One region of the Streptomyces anatolicus genome, then DNA from elsewhere that is predicted to be linked to it. Evidence: riboswitches for the same ligand, from Rfam matches in the RefSeq annotation. Region 1 holds a riboswitch; each other region holds the start of a gene.

The links. A riboswitch is a leader RNA that binds a small molecule or an ion and turns the genes downstream of it on or off. The one in region 1 is predicted to bind cyclic di-AMP.
Region 2: it holds a riboswitch for cyclic di-AMP, as region 1 does, so the genes downstream of both, GKQ77_RS17130 (C40 family peptidase) here and GKQ77_RS07005 (M23 family metallopeptidase) in region 1, are expected to answer to the same signal.
Region 3: it holds a riboswitch for cyclic di-AMP, as region 1 does, so the genes downstream of both, GKQ77_RS05585 (C40 family peptidase) here and GKQ77_RS07005 (M23 family metallopeptidase) in region 1, are expected to answer to the same signal.

What each region holds. Positions count from the first base shown of each region.
Region 1 is NZ_WMBF01000042.1:2,766-10,346, reverse strand. It holds gene GKQ77_RS07025 (CobW family GTP-binding protein) at 1-145, shown strand, start outside; gene GKQ77_RS07020 (DNA gyrase/topoisomerase IV subunit A) at 156-2,609, opposite strand; gene GKQ77_RS07015 (M16 family metallopeptidase) at 2,910-4,280, shown strand; gene GKQ77_RS07010 (M16 family metallopeptidase) at 4,277-5,662, shown strand; cyclic di-AMP (ydaO/yuaA leader) riboswitch at 5,874-6,036, shown strand; gene GKQ77_RS07005 (M23 family metallopeptidase) at 6,049-6,852, shown strand; partial or broken gene GKQ77_RS07000 (GntR family transcriptional regulator) at 7,098-7,581, shown strand, end outside.
Region 2 is NZ_WMBF01000171.1:3,553-11,133, reverse strand. It holds gene GKQ77_RS17145 (urease subunit alpha) at 1-830, opposite strand, end outside; gene GKQ77_RS17140 (urease subunit beta) at 823-1,167, opposite strand; gene GKQ77_RS17135 (urease subunit gamma) at 1,185-1,487, opposite strand; cyclic di-AMP (ydaO/yuaA leader) riboswitch at 2,295-2,462, shown strand; gene GKQ77_RS17130 (C40 family peptidase) at 2,466-2,939, shown strand; gene GKQ77_RS17125 (LysE family translocator) at 2,987-3,610, opposite strand; gene GKQ77_RS17120 (LysR family transcriptional regulator) at 3,804-4,721, shown strand; gene GKQ77_RS17115 (ATP-binding protein) at 4,740-5,192, opposite strand; gene GKQ77_RS17110 (helix-turn-helix domain-containing protein) at 5,467-6,333, shown strand; gene GKQ77_RS17105 (DUF397 domain-containing protein) at 6,343-6,567, shown strand; gene GKQ77_RS17100 (8-amino-7-oxononanoate synthase) at 6,603-7,581, opposite strand, start outside.
Region 3 is NZ_WMBF01000029.1:17,997-25,577, forward strand. It holds gene GKQ77_RS05560 (ATP-binding protein) at 1-43, shown strand, start outside; gene GKQ77_RS05565 (LuxR C-terminal-related transcriptional regulator) at 40-768, shown strand; gene GKQ77_RS05570 (hypothetical protein) at 866-1,504, opposite strand; gene GKQ77_RS05575 (C40 family peptidase) at 1,605-2,699, opposite strand; gene GKQ77_RS05580 (hypothetical protein) at 3,043-3,396, shown strand; gene GKQ77_RS05585 (C40 family peptidase) at 3,493-4,728, opposite strand; cyclic di-AMP (ydaO/yuaA leader) riboswitch at 4,737-4,892, opposite strand; gene pcrA (DNA helicase PcrA) at 5,135-7,581, shown strand, end outside.

The DNA.
Region 1 (7,581 bases):
CTGTCGCACGTACGCCCCACAGGCCGATGAGCACGGCATGTGGGGCGTACTTCGCTACGTCCAGGAGCCGGACGAGGAGCCGGACGGCCAGCCGGACGATCAGCCGGCCGAGGCACCCGGCGAAGAGCCCGGCGCCGAGCGCTAGCGGACCGCCGCTACACCGGGCCCGCCACCGCCGCCACCGGCTTCGCGAGCGAGACGCCCGAGCCGTCGCGGCGCGGATCGATCTCGGGCAGCTCGGCCGGCATGCCGTTGCGCTGGGCCGCGTACGGCGGCGTCGGGCCCGCCCAGGCGAAGCTCAGGCAGTCCTCGCCCTTCAGGAACCGCTGCACGCGCACACCGCCCGTGGCACGGCCCTTGCGCGGGTACTGGTCGAACGGCGTGAGCTTGGCCGTCGTTTGCACCGAGTCGTCGAGCGTGCCGCGCGAGCCCGCCACCGTGAAGACCACCGCTTCCGCCGCCGGGTCCACCGCCGTGAAGGAGATGACCTTCACGCCCTCGGCGAGCTTGATGCCCGTCATGCCGCCCGCGGGACGGCCCTGGGGGCGCACCTGCGAGGCCTGGTAGCGCAGCAGCTGGGCGTCGTCCGTGATGAAGACCAGGTCCTCCTCGCCCGTGCGCAGCTCGGCCGCGCCGACGATCCGGTCGCCGTCCTTGAGGGTGATGACCTCCAACTCCTCCTTGTTGGACGGGTAGTCGGGCACCACGCGCTTGACCACGCCCTGCTCGGTGCCGAGCGCCAGGCCGGGGGAGGACTCGTCGAGCGTCATCAGGCAGATCAGCTTCTCGTCCCCGGACAGGGGAAGCAGCTCCGAGACGGGTGCCCCTCCGGAGAGATTCGGCGCGCCCATCGTCTCCGGCAACTGCGGGAGGTCCACTACGGAGAGGCGCAGCAGCCGCCCCTGGGACGTGACCGCGCCCACCTCGCCGCGCGCCGTGGCCGGCACCGCGGAGACGATCGCGTCGTGCTTGACGCGCTTGGTCTCGCTGTCCGTGAACGGGTCGCCGTTGGCCGTGCGCGCCAGCAGGCCCGTCGACGACAGGAGCACGCGACACGGGTCGTCCGCCACCTGGAGCGAGACCGTGGCCGCCGGGGAACCGGCGGACTCCAGGAGCACCGTGCGCCGGTCCGTGCCGAACTTCTTGGCGACGGAGGCCAGTTCGGAGGAGACCAGCTTGCGCAGCTCGGCGTCCGACTCCAGGATGCCGGTCAGCTCGTCGATCTCGCCGTTGAGCTTGTCGCGCTCGGACTCCAGCTCGATACGGTCGAACTTGGTCAGGCGGCGCAGCGGGGTGTCCAGGATGTACTGCGTCTGGATGTCACTCAGCGAGAAGCGCTCGATCAGGCGCTCCTTGGCCTGCGCGGAGTTGTCGCTGGAGCGGATGAGGCGGATGACCTCGTCGATGTCCAGGAGCGCGACCAGCAGGCCCTCGACCAGGTGCAGCCGGTCGCGCTTCTTGCCGCGGCGGAACTCGCTGCGGCGGCGCACCACGTTGAACCGGTGGTCGAGATAGACCTCCAGAAGCTCCTTGAGGCCGAGGGTGAGGGGCTGGCCGTCCACCAGCGCCACGTTGTTGATGCCGAAGGACTCCTCCATCGGCGTCAGTTTGTACAGCTGCTCGAGGACGGCCTCCGGGACGAAGCCGTTCTTGATCTCGATGACCAGGCGCAGGCCGTGCGAGCGGTCGGTGAGGTCCTTGACGTCGGCGATGCCCTGGAGCTTCTTCGCGCCGACCAGGTCCTTGATCTTGGCGATGACCTTCTCGGGGCCTACGGAGAAGGGCAGTTCGGTGACGACGAGGCCCTTGCGGCGCGCTGTCACGTTCTCCACGGCGACCGTGGCGCGGATCTTGAAGGAACCGCGGCCCGATTCGTACGCGTCCTTGATGCCCGTCAGGCCGACGATCTTGCCGCCGGTGGGCAGGTCGGGGCCCGGCACGAACTTCATCAGCGTCTCGAGGTCGGCCCCCGGGTGCTTGATGAGGTGGCGGGCCGCGGCGATGACCTCGCCGAGGTTGTGCGGGGGCATGTTCGTCGCCATGCCCACCGCGATGCCCGACGCGCCGTTGACCAGGAGGTTCGGGTACGCCGCCGGGAGGGCGGAGGGCTCCATCTCCTGGCCGTCGTAGTTCGGCTCGAAGTCGACGGTGTTCTCGTCGATCGACTCCGTCATCAGGGAGGTGGCGTCGGCCATCTTGCACTCGGTGTACCGCATGGCGGCCGGTGGGTCGTCGTTGCCGAGCGAGCCGAAGTTGCCGTGGCCGTCCACGAGGGGGAGGCGCATCGAGAAGGGCTGGGCCATGCGCACCAGCGCGTCGTAGATCGACGCGTCGCCGTGGGGGTGCAACTTACCCATGACCTCGCCGACGACGCGGGCGCACTTCACATAGCCGCGGTCGGGGCGCAGGCCCATCTCGTTCATCTGGTAGACGATCCTGCGGTGCACCGGCTTCATGCCGTCGCGGGCGTCCGGCAGGGCCCTGGAGTAGATGACCGAATACGCGTACTCGAGGAAGGAGCCCTGCATCTCGTCGACGACGTCGATGTCGAGGATCTTCTCCTCGAACGAGTCGTCGGGCGGCGGGGTCTTCGTGCTGCGGCGGGCCATCGCTGCTGCGGCTCCTTCACCAACAAGTGCGGGATCTGACGCCGACCATTGTGGACTGTCCCACTGACAACGCCGACCACGACCCGTGCGACAGCCGCGTCAACCCCGGCCATGACCCGTGCGGCAGTCGCGTCATCCCCGACCGCGATCCGTCTCCCGCATCCGCGTCACTCCCGACTACGCCGAGGGCGCACCGGGAACTTCGTCAGGTGTCCGCACGCTTGCATACAGTGGCAGGACTGGCAGCAATTGTTCTGATCCAGCGATGATCACGATGATCCAGCGATCGAAGGGACGTACATGCCCATGGGTCACACGGCCACAGCCGAGGCCGGTTCCGGCGGCCTGACAGCGACCGAGCACCGGCTGGCCAATGGCCTGCGCGTGGTGCTCTCCGAGGACCACCTGACCCCGGTCGCCGCGGTCTGCCTCTGGTACGACGTCGGCTCCCGCCACGAGGTCAAGGGGCGAACCGGCCTCGCTCACCTTTTTGAGCACCTGATGTTCCAGGGCTCGAAGCAGGTGCCCGGCAACGGCCACTTCGAACTCGTCCAGGGAGCGGGCGGCTCGCTCAACGGCACGACGAGCTTCGAGCGCACCAACTACTTCGAGACGATGCCCGCCCACCAGCTGGAGCTGGCCCTGTGGCTCGAGGCCGACCGGATGGGCTCACTGCTCTCCGCGCTCGACGAGGAGTCCATGGAAAACCAGCGCGATGTCGTCAAGAACGAACGCCGCCAGCGTTACGACAACGTTCCGTACGGCACCGCCTTCGAGAAGCTGACCGCCCTCTCCTACCCGGAGGGCCACCCCTACCACCACACGCCGATCGGCTCCATGGCCGACCTGGACGCGGCCACCCTGGAGGACGCCCGCGCGTTCTTCCGCACGTACTACGCGCCCAACAACGCGGTCCTTTCGGTCGTCGGCGACATCGACCCGGAGCAGACGCTCGCCTGGGTCGAGAAGTACTTCGGGTCGATCCCCTCCCACGACGGCAAGCAGCCCCCGCGGGACGGCTCCCTCCCGGAGCGCATCGGCAAGGAGCTGCGCGAGGTCGTCGAGGAGGAGGTCCCGGCCCGCGCCCTGATGGCCGCCTACCGCCTCCCCGAGGACGGCACGCGCGCGTGCGACGCGGCCGACCTGGCGCTGACCGTTCTCGGCAGCGGCGACTCCTCCCGGCTCTACAACCGGCTCGTGCGCCGCGACCGCACCGCCGTGGCCGCCGGTTTCGGTCTGCTGCGTCTGGCCGGGGCACCCTCGCTCGGCTGGCTGGACGTCAAGACCTCCGGCGACGTGGAGGTCCCGGTCATCGAGGCCGCCGTCGACGAGGAACTCGCCCGCTTCGCCGCCGAGGGCCCCACTCCGGAGGAGATGGAGCGCGCCCAGGCGCAGCTGGAGCGCGAGTGGCTCGACCGGCTCGGCACGGTCGCGGGCCGCGCGGACGAACTGTGCCGGTACGCGGTCCTGTTCGGCGACCCGCAGCTCGCCCTGACCGCCGTCCAGCGCGTCCTGGACGTCACCGCCGAGGAGGTCCAGGAGGTCGCCAAGGCCCGCCTGCGCCCGGACAACCGCGCGGTGCTCGTCTACGAGCCCGTGACGGCCGCCGTCGACGAAGTCGAAGAGTCCGTCGCCGGTGCGACCGACGAGGAAGAGGAGGCGGCGAAGTGAGCGAGGCCGCGACGATGCAGTTCCACCCGCAGCCCGAGGCCGGCCCGGCCAAGCCGTGGGCCTTCCCCGCCCCCGAGCGCGGCACCCTGCCCAACGGCCTCACGGTGCTGCGCTGCGACCGCCCCGGCCAGCAGGTCGTCGCGGTGGAGGTCCATCTGGAGGCGCCGCTGGACGCCGAGCCGGACGGCCTCGACGGCGTCGCCACCATCATGGCGAGGGCCTTCAACGAAGGCACGGACAAGCACTCCGCGGAGGAGTTCGCCGCCGAGCTCGACCGCTGCGGCGCCACGATGGACGCGCACGCCGACCACCCCGGCGTCCGGGTCTCCCTCGAAGTCCCGGTCTCCCGCCTCCCGAAGGCGCTCGGCCTGCTCTCCGACGCCCTGCGCGCCCCCGCCTTCGCGGACACCGAGATCGAACGCCTCGTACGCAACCGCCTGGACGAGATCCCGCACGAGGCCGCCAACCCCGCGCGCCGTGCCGCCAAGGAGCTCTCCAAGCAGCTGTTCCCGGCCAGCGCGCGCATGTCGCGCCCGCGCCAGGGCACCGAGGAGACGGTCTCGGCGATCGACTCGGCGGCGGTACGGGCCTTCTACGACAGGCATGTCCGCCCCGCCACGGCCACCCTGGTGGTCGTCGGCGACCTCACGGGCACCGACCTCGACGCCATCCTCGCGGACACGGTCGGCACCTGGACCGGCGACACGGCCGACGCCCGTCCGATGCCCGCGATCACCGCCGACGACACGGGCCGCGTCGTCATCGTGGACCGCCCCGGAGCCGTGCAGACGCAGCTCCTGATCGGCCGCATCGGCCCGGACCGGCACGACCGGATCTGGCCCGCCCAGGTCCTCGGCACGTACTGCCTGGGCGGCACCCTCACCTCCCGCCTGGACCGCGTCCTGCGCGAGGAGAAGGGCTACACCTACGGCGTACGGGCGTTCAGCCAGGTCCTGCGCTCGGCCCCGGACGGCACCGGTGCCGCGATGCTCGCCATCAGCGGATCGGTCGACACGGAGTCGACGGGCCCCGCCCTCGACGACCTGTGGAAGGTCCTGCGCACGCTCGCCGCGGAGGGCCTGACGGACGCCGAGCGCGATGTGGCGGTGCAGAACCTGGTGGGCGTGGCCCCGCTCAAGTTCGAGATGGCCGCCTCCGTGGCGGCCACGCTCGCCGACCAGGTCGAGCAGAACCTCCCGGACGACTTCCAGGCGCAGCTGTACCGGCAGTTGGCGGCGACCGGCACCGTGGAGGCCACCGCGGCCGTCGTGAGCGCCTTCCCGGAGGACCACCTGGTGACGATCCTCGTCGGGGACGCCGCGCGGATCGAGGGGCCCGTCAGGGCGCTCGACATCGGCGAGGTGAGCGTGGTCAGCGGCTGAGCCGCAGGAGAGTTCCTGACAGGGGATCCCGGCATGAGGCCCCGGCGACCGATTCGGTGGCCGGGGCCTCATATGTCCGAATTCGTATGGAGGTTGCCTGTCTGCCGTGTGGCGTGCGCTACAAAAGCGGCGTTCTGTTTGTCGATTGAAAGACGGCGCGTTTAGCTTCGATTCGGCTGTCCGTCACGCACTACGTCGCATCCGCGGCACCGGACAGTCATCGCCGAGTCCCCGTACGGCGCGAGCCAGGGGAGCCGGGGACCCACATGTCCCCTGGGGTGAATCGGGCACCTTGCCGTCAGGTGAGGGGCTCGTAGGAGACCTTCCTGCTCCGAACCCGTCAGCTAACCCGGTAGGCGAGAAGGAAGGAAAGGATCAGCCGCTTCATGGCGTTCACCCGTGCCACCGGGAAGCACCGTCGTCCCAGCCGCCTCACCCGCACCACCGCGAGCGTCGCGGGCGTCGCCGCGCTCACCACCACCGGTGTCATCGGAGGCCTGGCCGCTCCCGCGCTCGCCGCCGCCGACGACGCCGCCCTTGAGCACACCGGACTCACCCAGGCGATCTCCGTCGGCGACTCGCTCGCCGACAGCATCGACGCGCAGGCCGCCGCCCAGCGGCAGGCCGCCGACGACGCCGCCGCCGCCAAGCTGGCCGAGGCGGCCGCCAAGAAGAGGGCCGCCGAGGACAAGCGCAAGGCCGAGGCCGAGGCGAAGGCGAAGGCCAAGAAGGAGCGCGAGGCCAAGGAGCGCGCCGCCCGCGAGGCCGAGCGCAAGCGCCTGAACACCTACGTCTCCCCGATCTCCGGCTCGTACGTCTCCACGGGCTACCAGACCGGCGGCGCCATGTGGTCCTCCGGCAGCCACACCGGCGTCGACTTCCATGCCGGTTCCGGCACCAAGGTGCAGGCCGTCGGCGCCGGCACCGTCGTCGAGGCGGGCTGGGGCGGTGCCTACGGCAACAACGTCGTGATCAAGATGAACGATGGTACATACACCCAGTACGGCCACATGTCGTCCCTCAGCGTCACCGTCGGCCAGACGGTCACCCCGGGCCAGCAGATAGGCCTCTCGGGCTCCACCGGCAACTCCAGTGGCCCGCACCTCCACTTCGAGGCCCGCACCGGCCCGGACTACGGCTCGGACATCGACCCCGTCGCGTACCTCCGCGCGCACGGCGTCAACGTCTGACCGCCCCCAGTACGCCACCGAAGGCCCCCGGCTCTCCCGAGCCGGGGGCCTTCGTCGTCCGCGTCGAGGGCGTCGTCGTTTTCCGGCCCGCTTGTCGTTGGCCAAAAGATATCCATGAATTCCGACCCCCCATCGGAAATCCCGACGCGCTGCAATAGAGTCACTGAAAGAGCGTCAAAGACTCTGTAACAGCGTCGGTCGACCGCGTTTCGCGGGGATTAAGGCGGAGGTCCGGTCATGCGCATTCCCACTCGGTATGCACGGCCATCCGGGACGACATTGTCTCCGGTGTCCACGAAAGGGGCGGCCGGCTCACCGAGGAAGTGCTCGCGCGCCGGTACGGAGTCTCCCGTGTACCCGTGCGCGAGGCCCTGCGCACCCTGGAGGCCGAGGGCTTCGTCGTCACGCGCCGGCACGCGGGCGCCTGCGTCGCCGAGCCCACGGAGCAGGAGGCCGCCGACCTCCTGGAGCTGCGCACCCTGCTCGAACCCCTCGCGGCGGCCCGCGCCGCCCAGCGCCGCACCGACGCGCACCTGAAGGTCCTGCGCGGCCTGGTCCGGCTGGGCCAGCAGCGGTCGAGGAAGGGGCAGGGGGAGGATCTGCGCTCCCTGGGCGGCTGGTTCCACGAGACGCTCGTGCAGGCCTCCGGCAGCCCCGGCCTCATCACGCTCCTCACCCAGCTCCGGCACAAGATCGCCTGGATGTACGCCGTCGAGCTTCCGGCCGCGC
Region 2 (7,581 bases), on a different contig from region 1:
GCGTGCAGGGTACGGCCCGCGACCGCGTCGAAGGTGGCGTCGATGAAGCCCGCCTCGTTCAACGTGTCGGTGTGGACGGCGAGTTGAGCGCCGGTCTCCTCGCAGACGTTCAGGCAGGCGTCGATGGCGGCGGGTGTGGCACCCCAGTCCTCGTGGATCTTGAAGCTGACGGCGCCGGCGCGGAGCTGGGCGTGCATGGACTCGGCGTTGACGGTGTTGCCCTTGCCGAGGAAGCCGATGTTGACCGGGCTCGACTCCATGGCGGCGAACATCCGTGCCAGGTGCCAGGCGCCCGGGGTGATCGTGGTCGCCTTGCTGCCCTCGGCGGGGCCCGTGCCGCCGCCGAAGAGCGTGGTGACGCCGGAGGCGAGAGCCTCGTCGACGATGGTCGGCGAGATGAAGTGGATGTGCGTGTCGATGCCGCCGGCGGTGAGAATCTTGCCGTTGCCCGCGAGGACCTCGGTCTCCGGGCCGATGACGAGGTCGGGGTGGACGCCGTCCATCGTGTCGGGGTTGCCGGACTTGCCGATGCCGGTGATGCGGCCGTTCCGGATGCCGATGTCGGCCTTGACGATCCCCCAGTGGTCGATGATCACCGCGCCCGTGATGACGGTGTCCGGGGCCCCTTCGGCGCGGGTGGCGCGGGACTGGCCCATCGACTCGCGGATGACCTTGCCACCGCCGAACACCGACTCGTCGCCGGACCGGCCGGGGCCGCCCGCGCGGTCCTCCTCGATCTCGATGAGCAGATCGGTGTCGGCGAGCCGGATCCGGTCGCCGGTCGTGGGGCCGAACAGGTCGGCGTAGACGGCGCGGGACAGCTCAGGCATCGAGGGCACCTCCGGTCTCGCCGCGCAGGCCGGGCACGACGCGCTTGCCGGCCAGCGGGACGAGTTCGACGTCGACGGGGATTCCGGGCTCGAAGCGCACGGCTGTTCCCGCGGCGATGTTGAGCCGCTTTCCGTGCGCGGCGCCGCGGTCGAAGTCCAGACCAGGGTTGGCCTCGGCGAAGTGGTAGTGGGAGCCGACCTGGACGGGGCGGTCGGCGGCGTTGAGGACCAGGAGGCGGGTGACCTCGCGGCCCTCGTTGAAGGGGACGGGCTCGTCCGCGAAGAGGATCTCTCCGGGTACGAGGCCGTGGCCCGTGCCGTGCGGCGCGGCATGCATGAGGCGCGTGACCCCCGTCAGACGATCGGGTCGTGGACGGTGACGAGTTTCGTGCCGTCCGGGAAGGTGGCCTCGACCTGGACGTCGTGGATCATCTCGGGGATGCCCTCCATGACGTCGTCGCGGGTGAGGACCCTGCGCCCCGACGACATCAGCTCGGCGACCGTGCGGCCGTCCCTGGCGCCCTCGAGGATGTGGGAGGTGATGAGGGCGATCGACTCGGGGTGGTTGAGCAGCAGTCCCCGCGCCCTTCGCTTCTCGGCCACGTCCGCCGCCACATGGATGAGCAGTCTCTCCTGCTCGTGCGGGGTCAGTTGCACGCGTCCCACCTCACAGTCCTCGTCCGAACCGTGCGGGGTCCGGCTGCCGCGGCCACCGCGACGGGTATAGATGTAACACACAGCGAATACGCGCGATCTTGCGCGCCCTCGCTACGAAAACCCCTGGTGGCGTGGGAGGGGAGGGTAGTTGGGAGGAGTTTCAACGAGGTTAACCAGCCGTTGACCGACCCATGACCGTCAGCTGGGACACGCCATACCAGCCAGTGCCTGCCGGTGCTGCTCGGCGACCCGTCATCGGGCGTGACTGCGGCGCCACGGACGCCGCCCGAACTGTCGCCGCCGCCCGAATTGTCGCGCGCCGAGGTTGAGTTGCCTCCGTCACCTCGAAGTCGTCGACCTGGTCGGCCGGGCGACCGCCTTGCGGGACGCGCCGGCCCTCATCCACCAGCGGGGCGAGAGCGAGGTGCACTCCGCCCCCGACACGCCCGCGAGCGAGCCCTCCGCCACTTCGGAACGTCCGGGTCCGATTTGAAACGGACCAGACGGGCTACCCCAGTTGGCGTATTCAAAGGCCCTTCATCACGCGGTCGAGAGTTGCGCACAGCGTGTATGAAGACGGCGGAATGAACCGTTCCGCTGCTGGTGGAGACCTCGTCAGACCAGGTGCCGACGAGTCGAATTCGGCAGTGTCCACCCGAACAGGTCAGTCGTGAGTAGCCTCACAAAACGCCGTTTCGACTCGGTTTTCGAGTCGTTTTCGGGTCAAGATCCCTTCCGACGACAAGCCTCCGCCACAGCGGCGGGGCGATCCGGGCGGACGCCGAGTCCTGCCGCCGCCCGGATGACCGGTCGACATCGGTGCACCGGCAGGAGTGGAGGACCCAAGCACGGCGGGCCCGTCCGGAAAGTCCGGACGACGCCCTTGGGGTGAAGCCGCAGAGCACGACGCGGCCGGGCATCTTCGCCTGCCCGAACCCGACAGGTCATCCTTCACAGGCGGCTGACGAAGGGTTACGCATGACCGCGCTGAATCACGTTCCGTCGCTGCTCAGCAGGACGGGTGCCGCATCGGCTCTCACGCTCGCCGTCGTAGGCGGCACCCTCGTGGCCCCCGGGCTCACGTCGGAAGCGGAGGCAGCCACCCACGGGACGAAGGCGCTCAAGATCGCGGCGTCCAAGAAGGGCTCCCCGTACAGCTACGGCGCCGCCGGGCCCAACCGGTTCGACTGCTCGGGCCTGACGCTGTACTCGTTCAAGCGCACGGGCAAGAAGCTGCCGCGCACCGCCGCCGCGCAGTACAACAAGACCCGGCACATCACCAAGTCCCAGCGGACCCGCGGCGACCTCGTCTTCTTCCACTCGGGCCGCAACGTCTACCACGTCGGTATCTACGCGGGCAACGGCCGTATCTGGCACTCGCCCAAGAAGGGGGCCGTCGTGCGCCTGGAGAAGATCTGGACCAAGAGCGTCTGGTACGGCCGGGTCCGCTGACCCTGCCCGCCCCGCCGTACGGCCGCGTCCCGAGCGGCCGTGCGGCGTCACGCCACTAGGGGCACCAGGGGTTCGAGCAGGAGCACCACACCCAGTGCGCCGAGCGCGGCGCCGGTGCCCGCTTCGATGGCGCGGGCCACCGGCGGCCTGCGCAGCCGGCCCCCGAGGCGGTCGACCAAGAGGGCCACCACCGGGAACCACAGCAGGGCGAACGCCACGACGATGGCCGCCAGCAGCAGGGTCCTCGGCATCGCGGGGCTGCCGTCGGGCACGAACTGCGGCAGCACGCTGAGGAACGTGATCGACGCCTTCGGGTTCAGGGCGTTGGTGAGGAAGCCCTCGCGCAGACCGCCGCCCCGCACCACAGGCTCGCCCGACGCGGTGCGCGCCCGCGCCGCGGAGAGCAGCGCGCGGAAGGCGAGGTAGAGCACATAGGCCCCACCGGCCACTTGCAGCGCCTTGAAGAGCGCGGGGACGGCCGTGAGGACCGCCGCGACCCCCGCGACCGCCAGTGCCGTGTGCACGACGAGCCCGGCGGCGACGCCGACCGCGCAGGCGACCCCGGCCCGCCGTGAGGCGAGGGCGTTGCGTACGACGACGGTGAAGTCGGCGCCCGGCATCACGACCATGCCCGCGGCGACGCCGGTGAAGGCGATCAGTTGTGCGTCCATGCGAGTCACCCTGCCGCGCGGAGGCCTTCAGCGGGTATGTCGAATATCCTGGGTCTGCCTTAAGCAGACGTTTAGGCGGACATTCAGGCGGACATCTGGGCGGACGTCGACGCAGACATCCGGGCGGACGTTGACGCGGACGTTCAGGCCGCGTCCCCGGCCCGAGGCGCACGCCGGAGGGAGGACGGTCTCCATGTACGACCCCACACGGCTCGCCGCACTCGTCGCGGTCTCCGAGGCCGGTTCGATCACCCGGGCCGCCGAGCGTCTTGGCTACACCGTGCCCGCCCTGTCCCAGCAGCTGGCCAAACTGGAACGGGAGGCGGGCACCGCCCTCCTCGTACGCCACCACCGCGGGGCCCGCCTGACCGGCGCGGGTGAGCTGCTCGTGGGCCACGCCCGCCGGGTGCTCGACGAGATGGAGCGGGCCCGGCACGAGCTGGCGCGGCTCGCCGGGCTCTCCGGAGGCCGGCTGCGCGTGGGCACCTTCCAGACGGCGGGCATCCACCTGCTGCCGCCGGTCCTGACGGCCTTCCGCAGGGCTCACCCGGAGGTGGAGCTGACCGTCACGGGCCATGAGCCGCCGTCCGGCGTGGCGGCCGTGGCGGCGGGCGAGATCGACCTGGCCCTCACCCACACCTACGAGCCCGCCGAACCGGTGCCGCTGCCCGCCGCCGTGTCGGCCGAGCCGGTCCTGGTGGAGGAGCTGGTCCTGGTGACCCAGCCGGGGCACGCGCTCACCAGCGGCACCTCCCGGCTCGCGCCGGCCGAGCTGGCCGGACAGCCGCTGATCAGCATGGCGCCCGACCACCCGCCCCGGCTGGCCGTGGAGCGGGCCCTCGCGCGGGCCGGGGCGACGCCCTCCGTGGTGGTCGGCACGCCGGGCTACGCCTTGGTCTGCGCCCTGGTCAGCGCGGGGCTCGGGGTCGCCGTCGTACCGGAGATGGTGGCGCGCACCGCGGCGACGCCCGTCGGGATGCGGCTCCTCGACCCCGGCGATCTGCGCCGGACCATCTCCGTGGTGCATCGCACCGATGAGCCGAACGCGGCCGCGGACTCCTTCCGGGCGCTGCTGCGCGGGGCGTTCGGGCGCTCCGCGAGCACTAACTGAGCCGGGGGCGCCGCTCGGTCAGTGCGCGGGGTCGCGGTGCCGGTGCTTGACGGGCGCCGTCCACGGCAGGGCGATCCACACGGTCTTGCCGCCCTCTGCGGTGGGGCAGACCGAGAGCCTGCCGCCGCACTCGGCGGTCAGCCAGCGGATGATGACCATGCCGCGGCCGTTGTCCTGCTGGACGGCGGCCGGAAGCCGCTTCGGATAGCGCGGGTGGCTGTCGGTGACGCCGATGCGAAGCTGCTCGTCCCTGTTGAGCTCGACGTCCACGGTGAAGGTGGGCGACTGCCCGCGGGTGTGCTGCACGGCGTTCGTCGCCAGTTCGGAGACGATGAGTCTGATGGTGTCCCCCACCTCGGCATCGCCGGGCAGGCCCCATTCCGTAAGGACGTTCGCCACGTATTTCCGGGCGGCGGAGACCGAGGCGGGATCGCTCGGCAGAGTGACGGATGCTTCCTGGTGGTCTGCCATGGCGACGCTGTCCCTTTCCCACCGGGGCCGGTCTCCGAACTCGTAGCGGATGACCCGAGGACGGCCCCGGACTGGTGCTTCACGCCAGCGTCCCACTCCTTTGCCGGTCACGGGTGGCGATCCACCGAGATGTGCATATATCTGTCGCTCGAAGCGGTGAACTCTGCTACGACCGACCGTATTTGGGCGCGGGCACTGTACTTCCTCTACTGTCGCCTCTGTCCCCCGCTCTGTCGCCGGGAGACTTGACGGCTCGGTCCGGAAGGAGACGGACATGCAGCACGGCCCCGCGGTGCGCCGCCGCCGGCTCGGCGCCGAACTGCGCGCGCTGCGCGGCCTCGCGGGTCTCACCAGCAGCCAGGCCGCCGCGAAGGTGGGCTGGCACCAGTCGAAGGTGAGCCGGATCGAGACCGGCCGCAGCGGCGTGAAGGCCCCCGACGTACGCCTTCTGCTCGACGCGTACGAGGTGCGGGACCCCCACCTCAGCGAGCTGCTCGTGGCGCTCGCCGGGACCGACGAGACCGGCAGTTCGGGGCGTCACCACTGGTGGAAGGCCTACCGCGACCTGCTGCCCGCCGCCTACCGCGACTACATCAGCCTGGAGGCGCAGGCCGGCTGGGTGCGCACCCTGGAGACCTCGGTGGTCCCCGGCCTGCTGCAGACTCCCGAGTACGCGCGTGCGGTGACCCGGGCCGCGCTGCGCGGGCTCTCCGACGAGCAGGTCGACTCGCTGGTCGAGGTGCGTCTGGCGCGGCAGGACGTGCTGCGCGCGGACCCGCCGCTGCGCCTGAGCGCGGTCCTGGACGAGGCGGTTTTGCGCCGTCCGGTGGGCGGGCCGGGGGTCTTCGCCGGGCAGCTCGCAAGGTTGAGGGAGGTGACGCTGTTGCCGCAGGTGCGACTTCAGGTGCTGCCGTTCTCCTCCGGAGAGCATGTGGGCCTCATCGGGCCTTTCGTTATGTTCTCTTTTCGGAACATTGCTGATCTGGATGTGGTCGTTCTCGACCACTTGACGAGTAGCCTCTACCTCGAACGGAGAGAAGACCTCCAGGCGTACACGGAGGCCTTCAACTCCCTTCAGGAACAGGCGCTTTCTCCCGAGGACTCAAAGAATTTCATCGCCGGGCTGAGCGCCGGCGCGTAAGGAGGCACCATGACCGCAATGCCTCGGTACGTACCTTCAAGCACCACCCTTCAGGGCGCGCGGTGGCAGCGCAGCAGCCGCAGCAATGGAATGAACAACTGTGTCGAGACTGCCACGCTCGACTCCGGAGCGCCGGCCGGCCTGCTGGCCGTGCGCGACTCGAAGAACACCGCGGGGCCCGCCCTGCTCTTCTCCCCCGGCCCCTGGGAGACGTTCGTCAACAGCCTGCGGTGAGCGGAGTCCGGCCCCCGCGCGGGGGCCGGGCCCTCTCATCGGGGCGCGGTGCGGCTGATCACTCGTACGGCATCGGCGATCTGTGGGCCGGTGAGGTCCGCGCGAGCGGTCAGCCGCAGCCGTGAGATCCCGTCCGGCACCGACGGCGGCCGGAAGCAGCCGACCGCCAGGCCCGCGGCCCGGCAGTCGGCCGCCCAGCGCACGGCCGACTCCGGTGACGGCGCGCGCACGGAGACGACGGCGGCGTCGGGGCGTACCGCCGAAAGCCCCTCGGCCGTGAGGAGCCGATGCAGCTCGGCGGCGACCTGACGGGCCCGCGCGGCGCGTTCGGGCTCGCGGCGCAGCAGCCGCAGGGCCGCGAGCGCGGCGCCGACGGCAGCGGGTGCGAGTCCCGTGTCGAAGATGAAGGTCCGCGCCGCGTTCACCAGATGGTCGATGACCTTGGCGGGCCCGAGCACCGCGCCGCCCTGGCTGCCGAAGGACTTCGAGAGGGTGAGGGTGACCACCGTGTCGGCGGCCCCCGCGAGCCCGGCGGCGTGCGGGGCGCCCCGGCCGCCGTCGCCCAGCACACCGAAACCGTGGGCGTCGTCGACGATGAGTCCGGCACCGAACTCCCGGCATACGTTCGCCAGTTCGTCCAGCGGCGCGGCGTCGCCGTCCACCGAGAACACCGTGTCGGACACCACGACGGCGGGCCCGTCGTGGGCGTCCAGGGTCTTGCGCACCGCCGCGGGGTCGGCGTGCGCCGCCACGTGGGTCGTGGCGCGCGCGAGGCGGCAGCCGTCGATCAGGGAGGCGTGGTTGCCCGCGTCGGAGACGATCAGCGAGCCGTGCGGGGCGAGCGCGGTGACCGCGGCGAGGTTGGCCGCGTAGCCGGAGGAGAGCACGAGCGCCGCCTCGAAGCCGCAGAACTCGGCGAGTTCCCGCTCCAGCTCGGCGTGGAGTTCCGTGGAGCCCGTGACGAGCCGGGAGCCGGTGGCGCCGCCGCCCCACCGCCGGGCCGCCTCGGCGGCG
Region 3 (7,581 bases), on a different contig from region 1:
CACGGAAGTCGAGCTGGTTATGGAAAGGACGGCGACGACATGAGCGACGCGACCGAGGCAGGCGGACCCGCGGAACCGACGGGGTCGGACGAGGGCGGTGCGGGCGGGCGTCGTGTGCGGGTCGTCCTTGTCGACGACCACCGGATGTTCCGTACCGGGGTGCAGGCGGAGATCGGCCGGACCGACATCACCGGCGTCGAGGTGGTCGGTGAGGCCGCCGACGTCGACCAGGCGGTCACGGTGATCACGGCCGCGCGCCCCGAGGTCGTGCTCCTGGACGTGCACCTTCCCGGAGGCGGCGGTGTGGAAGTGCTGCGCCGCTGCTCGCCGTTGATGGCCGACGCGGAGAACCCGGTGCGTTTCCTCGCGCTCTCGGTCTCCGACGCGGCCGAGGATGTCATCGGTGTCATCCGCGGCGGCGCCCGCGGCTATGTCACCAAGACCATCACCGGCACCGATCTGGTGGACTCCATCTTCCGTGTGCAGGACGGCGACGCGGTGTTCTCGCCGCGCCTGGCCGGCTTCGTCCTGGATGCCTTCGCCTCCACCGACGCGCCCCCGGTCGACGAGGACCTGGACCGTCTCACACAGCGCGAGAGAGAGGTGCTGCGGCTCATCGCCCGGGGGTACGCGTACAAGGAGATCGCCAAGCAGCTCTACATCTCCGTGAAGACGGTCGAGTCGCACGTCTCGGCGGTCCTGCGGAAGCTTCAGCTCTCCAACCGCCACGAGCTGACGCGGTGGGCGACGGCGCGACGGCTGGTCTGAGCCCCAGCGGTCCCCGAGCCCCAGCGGTCCCCGAGCCCTCGCGGTCCCCTCCGAGCCCTCGCGGGCCGCCCGGAGCCCCAGCGGTACGTTCCGAGCCCTAGCGGGCGGTGCCGCTGGGGGCCGGTGCCGGGGCTCGCATCCGGAGCGCCCAGCGGTAGTGGCCGGCGGCCTTCGTGGCTCCCACGAGGCCCGTCAGCCACAGGATCAGGCCGGCGCCCATGCCGAGGACGACGTCGGCGTAGGTGTCGCGGCCCGGCTCGGCGTACGCGGGCGCGGCGAAGGACGCCCACAGGCCGAGCGCGCACACGGCGAGGGAGGACAGGAGCCACAGGAGGCTGAGGCCGGGGGAGCGCAGGCGGGCGTCGGACACCGGGTGGTGGTCCAATGCGAGCCAGGCGTCGGTGAGTTCTCGTATGCGTCGGTCGCGGCGGATGCCGAGGACGACGCCGACCACCGCGGGGCCCAGCGCCGCGAGGCCGAGGGTCGCGAGGACCGGGCCGAGGATGATCCCCGTGGCGTCCTCGTCCTCGATGTACTTGAGCGGCCGTACCAGCAGTGCCCAGCCGATGACGGCGCCGAACCCGCACAGCCACAGCAGGAGCAGCCGGTGTACGCCGAGGTGGCGCCTGCGCAGTTCGTGCAGGGCCAGGCCGCGGTCGGTGAGCATCGTCTGCCGGTCCGGCCAGGTGCGCAGATGCACGGGAGGGGGAGGCGGTGGCAACGTACGGCTGAGCATGAACCCGACAGTACTTCGGCCCAGGGGGGCGCCAGAACGGCGGTCGGTGGTGGGGTCGGTGGGCGCGGTGGGGCGCCCTGCTTGGGGGCGCTGGGCCCGGTCACGCCACCCGCGTGGCGCCCGCGAACGGCATCTGGTCGATCGGCGCGAGCCGCACCGGGGCGCTGGGATTGGGGGCGTGGATCATCTGGCCGTTCCCGACGTAGATGCCGACGTGACTGATGCCCGAGTAGAAGAAGACCAGGTCACCGGGGCGCAGCGCCGAGCGCGGCACTCGTTGGCCCGCGGCGATCTGGGCGTAGGTGGTGCGGGGCAGGGAGACGCCCGCCGAGCGGTAGGCGGCCTGCGTCAGCCCCGAGCAGTCGAAGGCGTTCGGACCTGTGGCGCCCCAGACGTAGGGGCTGCCGATGGCTCTGTACGCGTAGGAAACGGCGGCCGCGGCACGGGCGTTGGGGGCCTTGGCGGCGGCGCCACGCTGAAGGGTGCGGGCGTCAGGCTCGTGGGCGCCAGGCCGAGGGGCGCGGGTGTCCGAGCGGGCGTCCGAGCGGGCGGCGCGGCCGTGGGCGCCCGCGAACTGCGCGCGCTGTTCCTCGGTGAGCTGGGCCAGCAGCCGCTTGGCCTCGCCGAGCTTGGTGAGGACGGTCGTTTTGTGCTTCCTCAGTTCGGCCTGGCGTGAGCGGAGGGCGGAGAGGCGGTCATCGGCCTCCGTGCGCAGCTGGTCGATCTCCTGAAGTTGCTTGCGTACGCCGCCGACGGCCGCGGCCTGGCGGCTGCCCGCCCGGTCGGCGAGCGAGGCACGGTCCAGGAACTGTTCGGGGTCCGAGGAGAGCGCGAGCTGGACGGAAGGATCGATGCCGCCCGCGCGGTACTGGGCGGCCGCGTAGGAACCGAGAGTGTCGCGGGCGGAGTCGAGCTTCTCCGTCTTGCGGGCTGCCTCGTCACGCAGCCCGTTGAGCGATTTCTGGGCCTTTTGGGCCTTCTCCTTCGCGCCGTTGTACTTCTCGGTGGCGACCTCCGCCTCCCGGTAGAGCGCGTCGACCTTCGATCTCACCTCGGCGGGGCTGGGCCGGGGGTCCGCGTGCCCCGAGCCTTCGAGGGCGGTCGCCGAGGCGGCTCCCGCGAGGGCGAGGGTGGCGGCGGTGCGGGCCGTGTGGCCGGTGAGCGAGCGCTGTCTGGGCTTGCGGTGCGCTGCCACGAGGAGGGCTCCTTACCTGTCCGGCGGCGGCCCGCACAGGGGGAGCGCGCCGCCGCCGGATTTCTCGGCGGTGGTGGCCGACTGCCGCCCTCGGCGGGCGGCGGTGGGGAGCCGGTCACCTGGTGGAGGACGCTAAACCTGGCGGTCACGGCCCGGCGCCGGATTGCGCGTAATCGGCATAAGTGGGCGGAACAGCGACCGCATCTGTCCGTACCGAGGGCGGGTCGGTGCACTCCTCGCTCGCAACTGTGACCAATGCGTCGTTTGTGCCCACCCCGCCCGTAGCGGAGTGGTATAGGGCCGCCTACAGGGAGCGGTGGGGGCCCGGCTAGGCTCCGGCCTCATGGACGTACTCATCCATCTCTTCGTCGGCCTGCACATCATCGGCATCGCTTCGCTCCTGGGCGGCTTCCTGACCCAGATGAAGCAGATGGGCCAGGGCACCGCCCGCTTCAGCCCCGCGATGCTGCACGGCGCGTTGATCATGCTCGTCACCGGTGTGGCCCTGGTGGGCCTCAACCAGGCGGACGACAACACGGTCAACAACCTCAAGATCGGCATCAAGATGGCCGTGCTGATCGTGATCCTCGCGCTGGTCTATGTGAAGCGGGACGAGGAGAAGGTCGACAAGGGCATGTTCGGAGCGGTGGGGCTGCTGACCACGGCGAACATCTTCATCGCCGTCCTGTGGACCTGATGGCCCCCGCGTACGAACGCCCCTGAGCGCCCTCTACGCGCGTGGCCCACACTCCCGGAAGAGCGTGGGCCACGCGCGTAGAGGGCGCTTTTGTGGTCAGGCCGGGCGTACCACGCTGTGGATCGGCATGTAGTAGATCGACTCGACACGTACGTTCGTGCCCGGCTTCGGGGCATGGATCATCTTGCCGTCGCCGATGTAGATCCCTACGTGGCTGATGTCGTCGTAGAAGAAGACCAGGTCACCGGGTTCGGCGTCGGCGGTCTTCACGGTCGTGCCGGCCTTCACCTGGTCCCATGTGGTGCGCGGCAGCGAGATGCCGGCGGCCTTCCAGGCGTCCTGGGTGAGCCCTGAGCAGTCGTACGAGTCGGGTCCCGTGGCGCCCCAGACGTACGGCTTGCCGATCTGGGCCTCGGCGAAGCGGGTCACCTTCGCGGCCTTGGTGGCGTAGCCGCCGTCCGTGCTGCCGGTGCCGGTGCCCGTGCCGGTACCTGTACCGGTGCCTGAGCCGGAGCCCCCGCCCTGGTCCTGCCTTTGGCCCTGGCCCTCGTCCCCTTGCCCCTGCGCTTGCCCCTGCTCTTTCTCCTTCTGCGCCGCCTCTTCCGCCTCGCGCTTGCGCTCCGCCTCCGCGGCCTGCTTGCGGGCCAGCTCCTCGGCCTTGCGCTTCGCCTCCCGCTTCTTCTCCCGCTCGATCACGGCGAGCCGCGCCTTCTCCTCGGCGGTCAGCTCCGACAGCAGCCCGCGCGCCTCGCCCAGCTTCTTCTGTACGGCCCGCTTGCTCGTCCTGAGGTCGTCCCGGGACTCGCTGAGCGTCTTGAGGCTCTTCGCCGCCTTCGTACGCTGCTTCGTCGCCGATGCCTGCTCCGCCTGGTAGTCGTCGACGGCCTTCTTCTGCCGCGAGGTGAGCCGGTCCGCCAGGTGGTGCTGGTCGAAGTAGCCCTGCGGGTCGTCGGCGAGCATCATCGTGGCCGTCTGGGACGCGCCGCCCGTGCGGTACTGGGCGGCGGCGAAGGAGCCGAGCTGCTGGCGCGCCTCGTTCAGCCTGTCCGCGCGCCTGGCCACGTCGTCGAGGAGACGGCCCACCCTCTTGCGCTGCTTCTCGGTCTTCTCCTTGGCCGAGTTGTACCTCTGGGTAGCCACGCCCGCCTGGTGGTAGAGGTCGTCGACCTTCTTGCGCACCTCTTCGAGGCTGGGCTTCGCCGGCGAGGAGGGTGCTGCCTGCGCGCTCTGCGACAAGAGCGCCACGGACGTGAGGGCCGCCGTGGTGATGCCGACGGCCGGGGTGGTGCGTACGCCGGCTGACCGGGCCCGCGGTTTGCGGTGCGACGCCAAGGGAGGCGACTCCTTCCGTAGACCGCCTACCGGGTTAGCTGTCGGGTTCGGGCGGGTGGTCCGGAAGGTTGCCCTACAGTCCCGTACGAAGTACGGGACCGATTCACCCCAAGTTCTCGGCGGGTCCCCGGCTCCGAACATGTCGGACTCGGCGGAGGCCACCCGTTCCCGGCGGGGTTCGCCGGTGGGGGACGAGCGGCCCGCGCAGCACGCTAGCCAACTTGTGTGGCACGTGTGAAGGTTGATGTTCGATATGCCCGATACATTTCCGTGACTTTACGAGGGCCGGGAGGCGGGCCCGCAGTGGCGTGGCGGAGCGTGACCGGCCGCGGGCGGGGCGTAAGTGGAGTCCGGTGACCGGAACCCGGGGCGGGTTGTCAGTGGGGCCGCCTAGACTCGGGAGGCGATGAGCAGCCTCTTTGATGACAGCTTCCTGGCGGACCTGCAGCCTTCCCGGGCCGCGGACGAAGAGCCCCCGCCGCCGCCCGAGGACAGCGCTCCGGAACCGGTTCCGGACGACTTGTTCAGCGGGAAGTTCGACGTGCCCATGGGCCGGGATACGCACTACCGCGACGGAGCCCCGCGCCCGGTCATCGACCCGGCGACGCTCCTGGAGGGGCTGAACGAGAACCAGCGCGCGGCCGTCGTGCACGCGGGCTCCCCGCTGCTCATCGTCGCGGGCGCCGGTTCCGGCAAGACGCGCGTCCTGACCCACCGCATCGCGTACCTCCTCGCCGAGCGCGGTGTGCACCCCGGCCAGATCCTCGCGATCACCTTCACGAACAAGGCCGCGGGCGAGATGAAGGAGCGCGTCGAGCACCTCGTCGGCCCCCGGGCCAACGCGATGTGGGTGTCGACCTTCCACAGCGCCTGCGTCCGCATCCTGCGTCGCGAGTACAAGAAGCTGGGCTTCACGTCCTCCTTCTCGATCTACGACGCCGCGGACTCCAAGCGTCTGATGGCCCTGGTCTGCCGTGATCTCGACCTCGACCCCAAGAAGTTCCCGCCGAAGTCCTTCAGCGCCAAGATCTCGAACCTGAAGAACGAGCTGATCGACGAGGAGGACTTCGCGGTCCAGGCCGCCGACGGCTTCGAGAAGACCCTCGCCCAGGCCTACGCCATGTACCAGTCGCGTCTGCGCGAGGCGAACGCGATGGACTTCGACGACCTGATCATGACGACGGTCCACCTCCTGCGCGCCTTCCCGGACGTCGCCGAGCACTACCGCCGCCGCTTCCGCCACGTCATGGTCGACGAGTACCAGGACACGAACCACGCCCAGTACGCCCTGGTGCGCGAGCTGGTCGGCCCCTCCGGAGGCGAGGGTGACGACCCGGCCGAGCTGTGCGTGGTGGGTGACGCGGACCAGTCGATCTACGCCTTCCGCGGCGCCACCATCCGCAACATCCTCCAGTTCGAGGAGGACTACACCGACGCGACGACGATCCTCCTCGAGCAGAACTACCGCTCCACGCAGACGATCCTCACCGCGGCGAACGCGGTCATCGAGCGGAACGAGAGCCGCCGCCCGAAGAACCTCTGGACCAACCAGGGCGCGGGCGCCCGCATCACCGGTTACGTGGCCGACACCGAGCACGACGAGGCACAGTTCGTCGCCGACGAGATCGACCGGCTCACGGACGCGGGCGACGCGAAGGCCGGCGACGTCGCGATCTTCTACCGCACGAACGCGCAGTCCCGTGTCTTCGAAGAGATCTTCATCCGCGTCGGCCTGCCCTACAAGGTCGTCGGCGGCGTCCGCTTCTACGAGCGCAAGGAGGTCCGCGACGTCCTGGCCTACCTGCGCGTTCTCGCCAACCCCGAGGACGCGGTCCCGCTGCGGCGCATCCTCAACGTCCCCAAGAGGGGCATCGGCGACCGCGCCGAGGCGATGATCGACGCGCTCTCGCAGCGCGAGAAGATCTCCTTCCCGCAGGCGCTGCGCCGCGTCGACGAGGCGTACGGCATGGCGGCCCGCTCGACCAACGCCGTCAAGCGGTTCAACACGCTCATGGAGGAGCTGCGGACCGTCGTCGAGTCCGGCGCGGGCCCGGCCGTCGTCCTGGAGGCCGTACTCGAACGGACCGGGTACCTGGCAGAGTTGCAGGCGTCGACCGACCCGCAGGACGAGACCCGCATCGAGAACCTCCAGGAACTCGCTGCCGTCGCCCTTGAGTTCGAGCAGGAGAACGCCCAGGCGGCGAGCGCCCAGGCGGAAGAGGGCCAAGCGGACGCCGACGAAGGGGCTGCGGCCCCGGCCGGTACGCTCTCCGACTTCCTGGAGCGCGTCGCACTCGTCGCCGACTCCGACCAGATTCCGGATGAGGAGGACGACGGCTCCGGAGTCATCACGCTCATGACGCTGCACACCGCGAAGGGCCTCGAATTCCCCGTCGTCTTTCTGACCGGCATGGAGGACGGTGTCTTCCCGCACATGCGTTCTCTCGGGCAGGTCAAGGAGTTGGAGGAGGAGCGCCGCCTCGCCTACGTGGGCATCACCCGCGCGCGTGAGCGGCTCTATCTGACGCGTTCCTCGATGCGCAGCGCCTGGGGCCAGCCCTCGTACAACCCGCCGTCCCGCTTCCTCGAAGAGATTCCGGATGTGCATCTGGACTGGAAACGGAAGGGCTCCGTCGGCGCCCCCGCGTCGTCCGGTCCCGCCGCGGGCATCGCCTCGTCGCTGTCGTCCTCGCGCTCGCGCACGGGCGGCGCGCAGGGCTTCGCCACGCGCCGCGCGTCGGAGAAGCCGGTGGTCTCGCTGGCGGTCGGGGACCGGGTCACGCACGACCAGTTCGGCCTCGGGACCGTGGTCGGGGTGAAGGGCACGGGTGCGAACGCCGAGGCGACGGTGGA